Regions from separate parts of the Streptomyces sp. Y20 genome, predicted to be linked through region 3. Evidence: riboswitches for the same ligand, from Rfam matches in the RefSeq annotation. Region 3 holds a riboswitch; each other region holds the start of a gene.
The links. A riboswitch is a leader RNA that binds a small molecule or an ion and turns the genes downstream of it on or off. The one in region 3 is predicted to bind cyclic di-AMP.
Positions count from the first base shown of each region.

Region 1: linked by a shared signal. The riboswitch ahead of ACGFT1_RS21315 (transglycosylase family protein) and the one ahead of ACGFT1_RS11305 (M23 family metallopeptidase) in region 3 are both predicted to bind cyclic di-AMP.
Region 2: linked by a shared signal. The riboswitch ahead of ACGFT1_RS32655 (LysM peptidoglycan-binding domain-containing M23 family metallopeptidase) and the one ahead of ACGFT1_RS11305 (M23 family metallopeptidase) in region 3 are both predicted to bind cyclic di-AMP.

Region 1 covers NZ_JBIDDP010000008.1:82,649-84,902, forward strand. Annotated here, with positions in the region: gene ACGFT1_RS21315 (transglycosylase family protein) at 272-1,009, opposite strand; cyclic di-AMP (ydaO/yuaA leader) riboswitch at 1,014-1,193, opposite strand; gene ACGFT1_RS21320 (transglycosylase family protein) at 1,376-2,254, opposite strand, start outside.
Region 2 covers NZ_JBIDDP010000018.1:62,133-64,386, reverse strand. Annotated here, with positions in the region: gene ACGFT1_RS32660 (alpha-galactosidase) at 1-296, shown strand, start outside; cyclic di-AMP (ydaO/yuaA leader) riboswitch at 605-763, shown strand; gene ACGFT1_RS32655 (LysM peptidoglycan-binding domain-containing M23 family metallopeptidase) at 769-1,698, shown strand; gene ACGFT1_RS32650 (SGNH/GDSL hydrolase family protein) at 1,948-2,254, shown strand, end outside.
Region 3 covers NZ_JBIDDP010000003.1:647,896-650,149, reverse strand. Annotated here, with positions in the region: gene ACGFT1_RS11305 (M23 family metallopeptidase) at 1-742, opposite strand, end outside; cyclic di-AMP (ydaO/yuaA leader) riboswitch at 752-919, opposite strand; tRNA gene ACGFT1_RS11300 (tRNA-Met) at 1,217-1,290, shown strand; gene ACGFT1_RS11295 (dihydrofolate reductase family protein) at 1,334-2,254, opposite strand, start outside.

The sequences.
Region 1 (2,254 bases), on a different contig from region 3:
ACTAGAGCCTAACCGTCCCGGGGCCGTCGGCCACCGACCGACCGTCCCGTGGACAAGGCGACCGTACCTTTTGTTCGTTGCCGAAACAAAGGGCTCCGGCGAAAAGAGGCCGGCACGGAGGAGAAGGTCGGCGGGCAGAAAAAAGCCCCGCCTCGGTGCGTACGGGGGAACACGCACCGGGGCGGGGAGCCCGCGGGGACGGGGGCCCCTCACGGGCCCAGGTATGCGGGCCGGGCGTGAGGGGGCTGTGGCTCCGCACGGAGCCGGGGGGTCACTTCAGGTGCAGCTGCTGGCCCGGGTAGATGAGGTTGGCGTCCTGGACGATGTCCTTGTTCAGCTCGAACAGCTTCGCCCAGCCGCCCCGCACGTGCTGCGCGGTGGCGATGGAGCTGAGGGTGTCGCCGGTGACGACCTTGTACTCGCCGTCGCCCTTCTTGACCGTCTTGCCGGTCGGGGTGGTGACGGTCTTGCTCTTGTTCTGGCTCTGGCTCGGGGCCTGGCTCGGGGCCTGGCTCGGGGTCTGGCTCGCGGACGCGGCCGGGCGCTCGGCGGAGCGGGACGCGGTCTGCTGGTCGGTGGAGCGGGTGGTGGTGCCGGCCGAGTCCGAGGTGGTGCTCGGGGCGGAGCCACTGGAGGACGCGCCCGACAGGCCCGTGCCGCAGACCGGCCAGGCGCCCTTGCCCTGCGCGGCCAGGACCTTCTCGGCGACGGCGATCTGCTGCGCCTTGCCGGCCTGGTCGGCGGTGGCGGCGTACTGCGTGCCGCCGTACGCGGCCCAGGTGGAGGCGGAGAACTGAAGGCCGCCGTAGTAGCCGTTGCCGGTGTTGATGGCCCAGTTGCCGCCGGACTCGCACTGGGCGACGGCGTCCCACTCGGAGGTGGTGGCGGCGGAGGCGGTGCCGGTCGCCATCAGCGGGGCGGCGACGGCGGCGCCGGTGACACCGGCGAGCGTGATGGCACGAACGGCCTTGGACGGACGACGGTGCTTGCCCTTGGCGGAAAACAGCATGAATCTATCCCCTCACCGACGCCTGCGAGGTGAGCTGTCGGGTTCGGGCCGGTTGAGTTGCCCGGCCGTACCTCTCGCTGTCACGCGAGGTACGGCTTCACCCCCAGCCGGTGCCAGCCTCTTCGACTGCTGGTCCCGGCACTTACCTTGGGTCCCCCGCTCCTGCCTGCGGCGCTTGACGCGACGACTGTTCCCGGGCAACCGCTGGCAGGATTCGGCGTTGCGACTGCCGGGGCTCGTGGTGACGAGCGATCTCGACCGTAGACACGTGATCGCCGGAATTTCAAAGACGATCAGGGCTTCTGAGACTCATCCCACACTTTCGCCAAAACGGACATCAAGCGCTAAATGAGGCGTCAACTCTCGCTATTCCGCGTCCGTTTCATCCCCGACTTCTAGGGTCTGACCGGCACTGATGTGGTTCGGGTCGGTGCCGATGGCCTTCTTGTTGCCGGCGTAGAGCGCGCGCCATCCGCCGTCGACGTCAAGGGAGTCGGCGATGGAGGCCAGGGTGTCGCCCTCGTGGACGATGTAGGAGTCCGGCTCCCGGGAGGCGTGCCGGCCGGCCAGTGCGGGGCTTTGACCGTTTGTCACGGTTTCATCCGCACTCGCGCCGCGGTGGCGCCCGCCGGCGTCCAGGCTGCCGGTGTCGACCAGGCTCCAAGAACCGGCGGCCTGCTGGGGATTGTCCGATTTACCGGCATCGGGGGTCGCCGTGGCCGGGCTGCCGCCACCCTGCGGGGTCCCGGCGTCCGACGGAGTGGACTTGTCGGACTTGGGAGTCCTCGTCCCGGCGGCCTTGCCGGCGTCCTTGCCCGGCTTCGCGGCCGGCGTGGTGGCCGGGCCCGAGGAGGACCCGGCGCCGGTGCCGGAACCGGCGTCCGAGCCGGCACCGGTGGAGGACGGCGAATCAGGCGAGCCGGACGTGCCGGAGGTATCGGAAGTACCGGAACTGCCGGATGTACCGGTCGATCCCGGCGAGCCGGTGGAGTCCGAGGTGCCGGTCGAACCCCCGGCGTCACCGGTGCCGCCGGTGTCACCGGAACCGCCGACGCCGGTGTCGACGTCCACGGAGCCCGAGTTCGAGGTCAGCCCGGACAGCAGGGCGCAGGTGGCCCACGGAGTGGTGCCCTTGGCGGCGAGGATCTTCTCGGCGACGGCGATCTGCTGGGAGCGGCTGGCCTGGTCGGCGCTGGCCGCGTACTGGCTGCCGCCGTACTTGGCCCAGTCGTCCTGCGAGATCTG
Region 2 (2,254 bases), on a different contig from region 3:
AGATCCGGCCGGTCGTGCAGCGGGGCGAGCTGTACCGGCTGAGACCCCCGACGGGCGGCCTCAGCGCGGTCCAGTACCTCCTGGGGGAGGAGACGGTGGTCCTCGCCTGCCTCCAGGCGCAGCGCTACGGCGAACCGGCGCCGGCGGTCCGGTTGCGCGGACTCGACCCGGCGGCATCGTACGAATGCCGTGAAACGGGAGAAACGTATCGGGGGGCGGTGCTGCTGCACCACGGGTTGCGTACGGGGCTCGAGGGCGACCTGGATGCGGCGGTCATCCGGCTGCATCGCACTTGAGCCACCTGCCTGAATTAGACGCTTCCACCCACCTTCGGCGCGAAATGGGGTGACGTGGGAAGAGCGTGCGTGACGAGCGTCATATCCGTGACCTTGCGTCATACGTCATGTCCACGTAATGCCGGTCAGGGCAAGGGGACTTGTGGGACGAGGGAGACGGAAGTGTACGCAGGGTGACCGTGAGTTCCCGTATCGGGTCATCCGAAACACGAACAGCGGGAACCTCATGCTTGTTTCCTCGCCTCCCCCTCGCTTACGTTCACCACCAATCCGGACGGAACGCCGAATCCTGCCGCCGCCCGGAGCCCCACACACTTGACCCGCGTCCGGCAGGAGCGGGGGACCCACCAGGTACGACTGCCTGTCCCGGTCTCCGCGACAGGCTTTGGGGTGCAGCCGTGCGGTGCACGGCCGGGCAGCTCCAGCCCGAACCCGACAGCTGACCTCGCAGGCGCCGGAGAGGAACCGCGCCATGTCCGCCAAGGGCAAGCACCGACGTCCCAAGCCCCAGCGTTTCTCCCGTTCCATCGCCGCCGCGGGAACCGGTGGCGCCGCGCTGGCACTCCCGCTGATCGGGGCCACCGGCGCGCACGCCGCGCAGGCCGCCGCCCCCGTACAGACCGTGTCCGGCAAGACCGCGCAGTCCCTCCCGGACACGGCGGACAAGGCCGCCGCGCGGCCCGGCACGGATCTGCGCACCTACACGGTCCGCAGCGGTGACTACCTCTCGAAAATCGCCGACGAGCAGCGTGTCAGCGGCGGCTGGCAGCGCCTCTACGACGACAACCGGCAGGCCGTCGGCGCCGATCCGTCGCTGATCCACCCGGGCCTGAGGCTCAGCCTCGGCGCGAAGGCCGCGCAGACCCGCACCGGGACCGCCGCCCCGCGGCACACCCCGGCGGCCCAGGAGTCCAGCCGGTCCACCCGGTCCGCCCGGACCTCGCAAGCCGCCCCGTCCTCCGACTCGGCCTCCACGTCCACCGGTGCCGCCACGGGCTACACCCTCCCGGTGGCCGGTGCGGCCACCGGCACCGGCTACCACGTACCGGGCGGCATGTGGTCCAGCGGCTACCACACCGGCGTCGACTTCGTCGTCCCGACCGGCACGCCCCTGAAGGCCGTCGCCGCGGGCACCGTCGTCTCCGCCGGCTGGGGCGGCGCGTACGGCAACCAGGTCGTCATCCGGCTGAACGACGGCTACTACGCCCAGTACGGCCACCTCTCCCAGCTCTCCGTCTCGGCCGGCCAGAGCGTCACCCCGGGCCAGCGGATAGGCCTGTCCGGTGCCACCGGCAACGTGACCGGCCCGCACCTGCACTTCGAGATCCGCACCACGCCGGACTACGGCTCCGACATGGACCCGGTCGGCTACCTCCGCCGGCACGGCCTCGCCGTGGGCTGACGCCCGGCCCTCGCACCGCCCGCCCGACCTGTCACCGAGGGCCGGACCCCGAACCCGGGGCCCGGCCCTCGGTGTTCCGCTTGCGGGGCGTTCAACGCGCCTGACGGCGGCCCTATTCCGGAGTCGGCGGATTCCGTGGGAGTGGCTCATCTCACCGTTAGTCAATCCCCGCCTACGGTCGCGTAGGTCACATCCGAAGGTGAATCATGATCCGACGTGGCAGACGATTCGAAGAATGACAACAGATCAGTGATCGGGTCGTACGTAGCGGTGGGGGACAGCTTCACCGAGGGCGTCGGCGACCTGGGCCCCGACGGGGCGTTCGTGGGCTGGGCCGACCGGTTCGCGGTCCTGCTCGCCGACCGGCGTCCCGAGGGCGACTTCCAGTACACCAATCTCGCCGTACGCGGCAGACTGCTGGACCAGGTCGTGGCGGACCAGCTCCCCAAGGCCGTCGAACTGGCCCCGGACCTGGTCTCCTTCTGCGCGGGCGGCAACGACATCATCCGCCCGGGCACCGACCCCGACGAGGTGGCCGAACGCTTCGAGCGCGCCG
Region 3 (2,254 bases):
GGTGGCCGGAGGACCACATCGAGCCGGCCTGGCCGAACGTCGAGGTGATCGTGTACGAGGAGGTGGGCAGCGTGTACTGACCGGCCAGCTTCGCCAGCTCGGCCTGCCGCTCCTCCTCGGCCGCCTTCGCGGCCTTCTGGTCCGCCTCCTTCGCGGCGGCGGCCTCCGCCGCGCCCTTGGCCTCGGCCGCCTTCGCGGCGGCCTCCTTCTCGGCCTGGGCGGCGGCGTCCGCGCTCTGCTTCTCGGCGGCGGCGAGGGCGACGGCCGTGGCCTTGTTGTCGGCCTGCCCCTGCTGCTGCTCGGCCTGGGCCATGATCCGGCTGCGCAGGGCCTCGCCCGCGCCGGCGCCCTGCTGGTCGTCGGCGGAGGCCGCGCCGACGCTGCTGAGCGCGGTCGTGGCGGTCTGCGGGGCCTCGGTGGCGGTGTCGCCGAAGAAGGAGCCGACGGAGGGCAGGTCCGGCAGGGAGATGGAGACCGGCGGCTTACCGGTGTTGGCGCTGGCCATGCCGCCCGCTCCGACCGCGGCCATCACGCCGACACCGAGGACGGTGGAGCTGCGGGCGAAGCCGCCGCGCTGCTTGGCGACCCGGTGCCGGCCGCGGACCGGGGCGACGGAGTCCTCGGTGGGGTTCCACTCCTCCCAGGGGCCCTCGCCGGCTCGGTAGGCGTCGTAGCCGAAGGTCTCGGTCTCGCGCTGAGCCGGCACGAACGGGGTCTCGGGGGCAGGCCGGTTGGACGCCACGCGGGCGCGCTCCTTTCCTTCCGCCGCCTACCGGGTTAGCTGACGGGTTCGGAGCGGGAAGGTCTCCTACGCGCGTATACCGGTCGTGGACCGTGTGAGCTCCACGTCGGCGTTCGCGAGATTCACCCCAGGGTGGTGGTTCCCCGGTTCCCTTGCGGGATTCGGCGCGTGCGCGCGGAGCCGTCGCTGGTGACGGCTGGGACGACCGCGCTGCGTTATCGAACGTTAATAGACCCGCCAGTCACTTTCCAAGCCGTTCGTCTAGATCATTACCGTTCAAACCTGGGGATTTACCGGTCATGGCGTCTGCAATGAGGGCGAGTTGGCCGACGTACAGGAGTCACTCGCGGCTTTGATGGTGACTCGGCCGCTATCGCACAGCGCCCGCCCGGTCACGGTCCGTCACTATCACCGGGGGCCGCGGAACCGATGTGCGTCGCACCCCGTGGATGGCGTACAGTAGAGACACAACGACGCGGGGTGGAGCAGCTCGGTAGCTCGCTGGGCTCATAACCCAGAGGTCGCAGGTTCAAATCCTGTCCCCGCTACGGAAACTCAGGGCCGGAATCCATTGGATTCCGGCCCTGAGTGCTATCCGGCGAGCAGGTGCCCGTTCGGCGCCTTGGCGAGGGACTCCAGCTCCGGCAGTACGACTACCCGGGCGCCCGCGCCGGTCAGCACACCCGAGCCGTCGGCCGCCGCGACGAACGTGTCGGGCTCCCGCCACGCCGTGACCACCCTGCGCACCCCGGACCGCAGGATCAGCTCGGCGCAGGGGGCGGGCCGGGAGGCGCGGCGGGCGCAGGGTTCCAGGCTGCTGTAGACCGTGGCGCCGGGCAGGCGCGGATCGGCCGGGTCGGTCTTCGCGAGGGCCGCCTCCTCCGCGTGGACCATCGGGTCGGCGCCCTCGCGGGAGTGGCCGCGGGCCAGCTCCGTACCGTCCGCGGCGACCACGACCGCGCCGACACTGAACGCCGTCCGGGAGGGCGGGCACAGGGCGGCGAGTTCGCAGGCGGTGCGCAGCCAGTGGCGGTCGGCCGGATTGGGGACCGGGCCGGCGCCGGGGGCCGTGGGCTCGTAGCGCATGAGGACGACGTCCTCGATGCGGCGGGTCTCGGTCAGGCGCAGGCGTCCGCCCTGGTAGGCGCCGGGACCGAACAGGCGCGGGGCCGCGGGGTCGCCGACGAGGCGCGGGGCGAGGACCAGCTGGAGTTCGTCGGCGAGGTCCTGCTGGAGCAGCTGGGTGTGGACCTGGCCGCCGCCCTCGACCATCAGTCGCTCGACGCCCCGCACGTCGTGCAGATGCTCCAGCAGGACCCGCCAGTCCAGGACGGGACCGAGCGGCACGACGTCGGCGGTGCCGCCGAGGAGACGCGCGGCCCGGCCGGCGCCCGCGTCGGTGGTGCAGACGAGCTTGTCGCCGCCGGTGTGCCAGAAATGGGCGCCCGGGTCGAGGTCGCCGGAGGCGGTGACGGTCACCTTCAGCGGGTACGCCGGCCGGCCCGCCGCGAC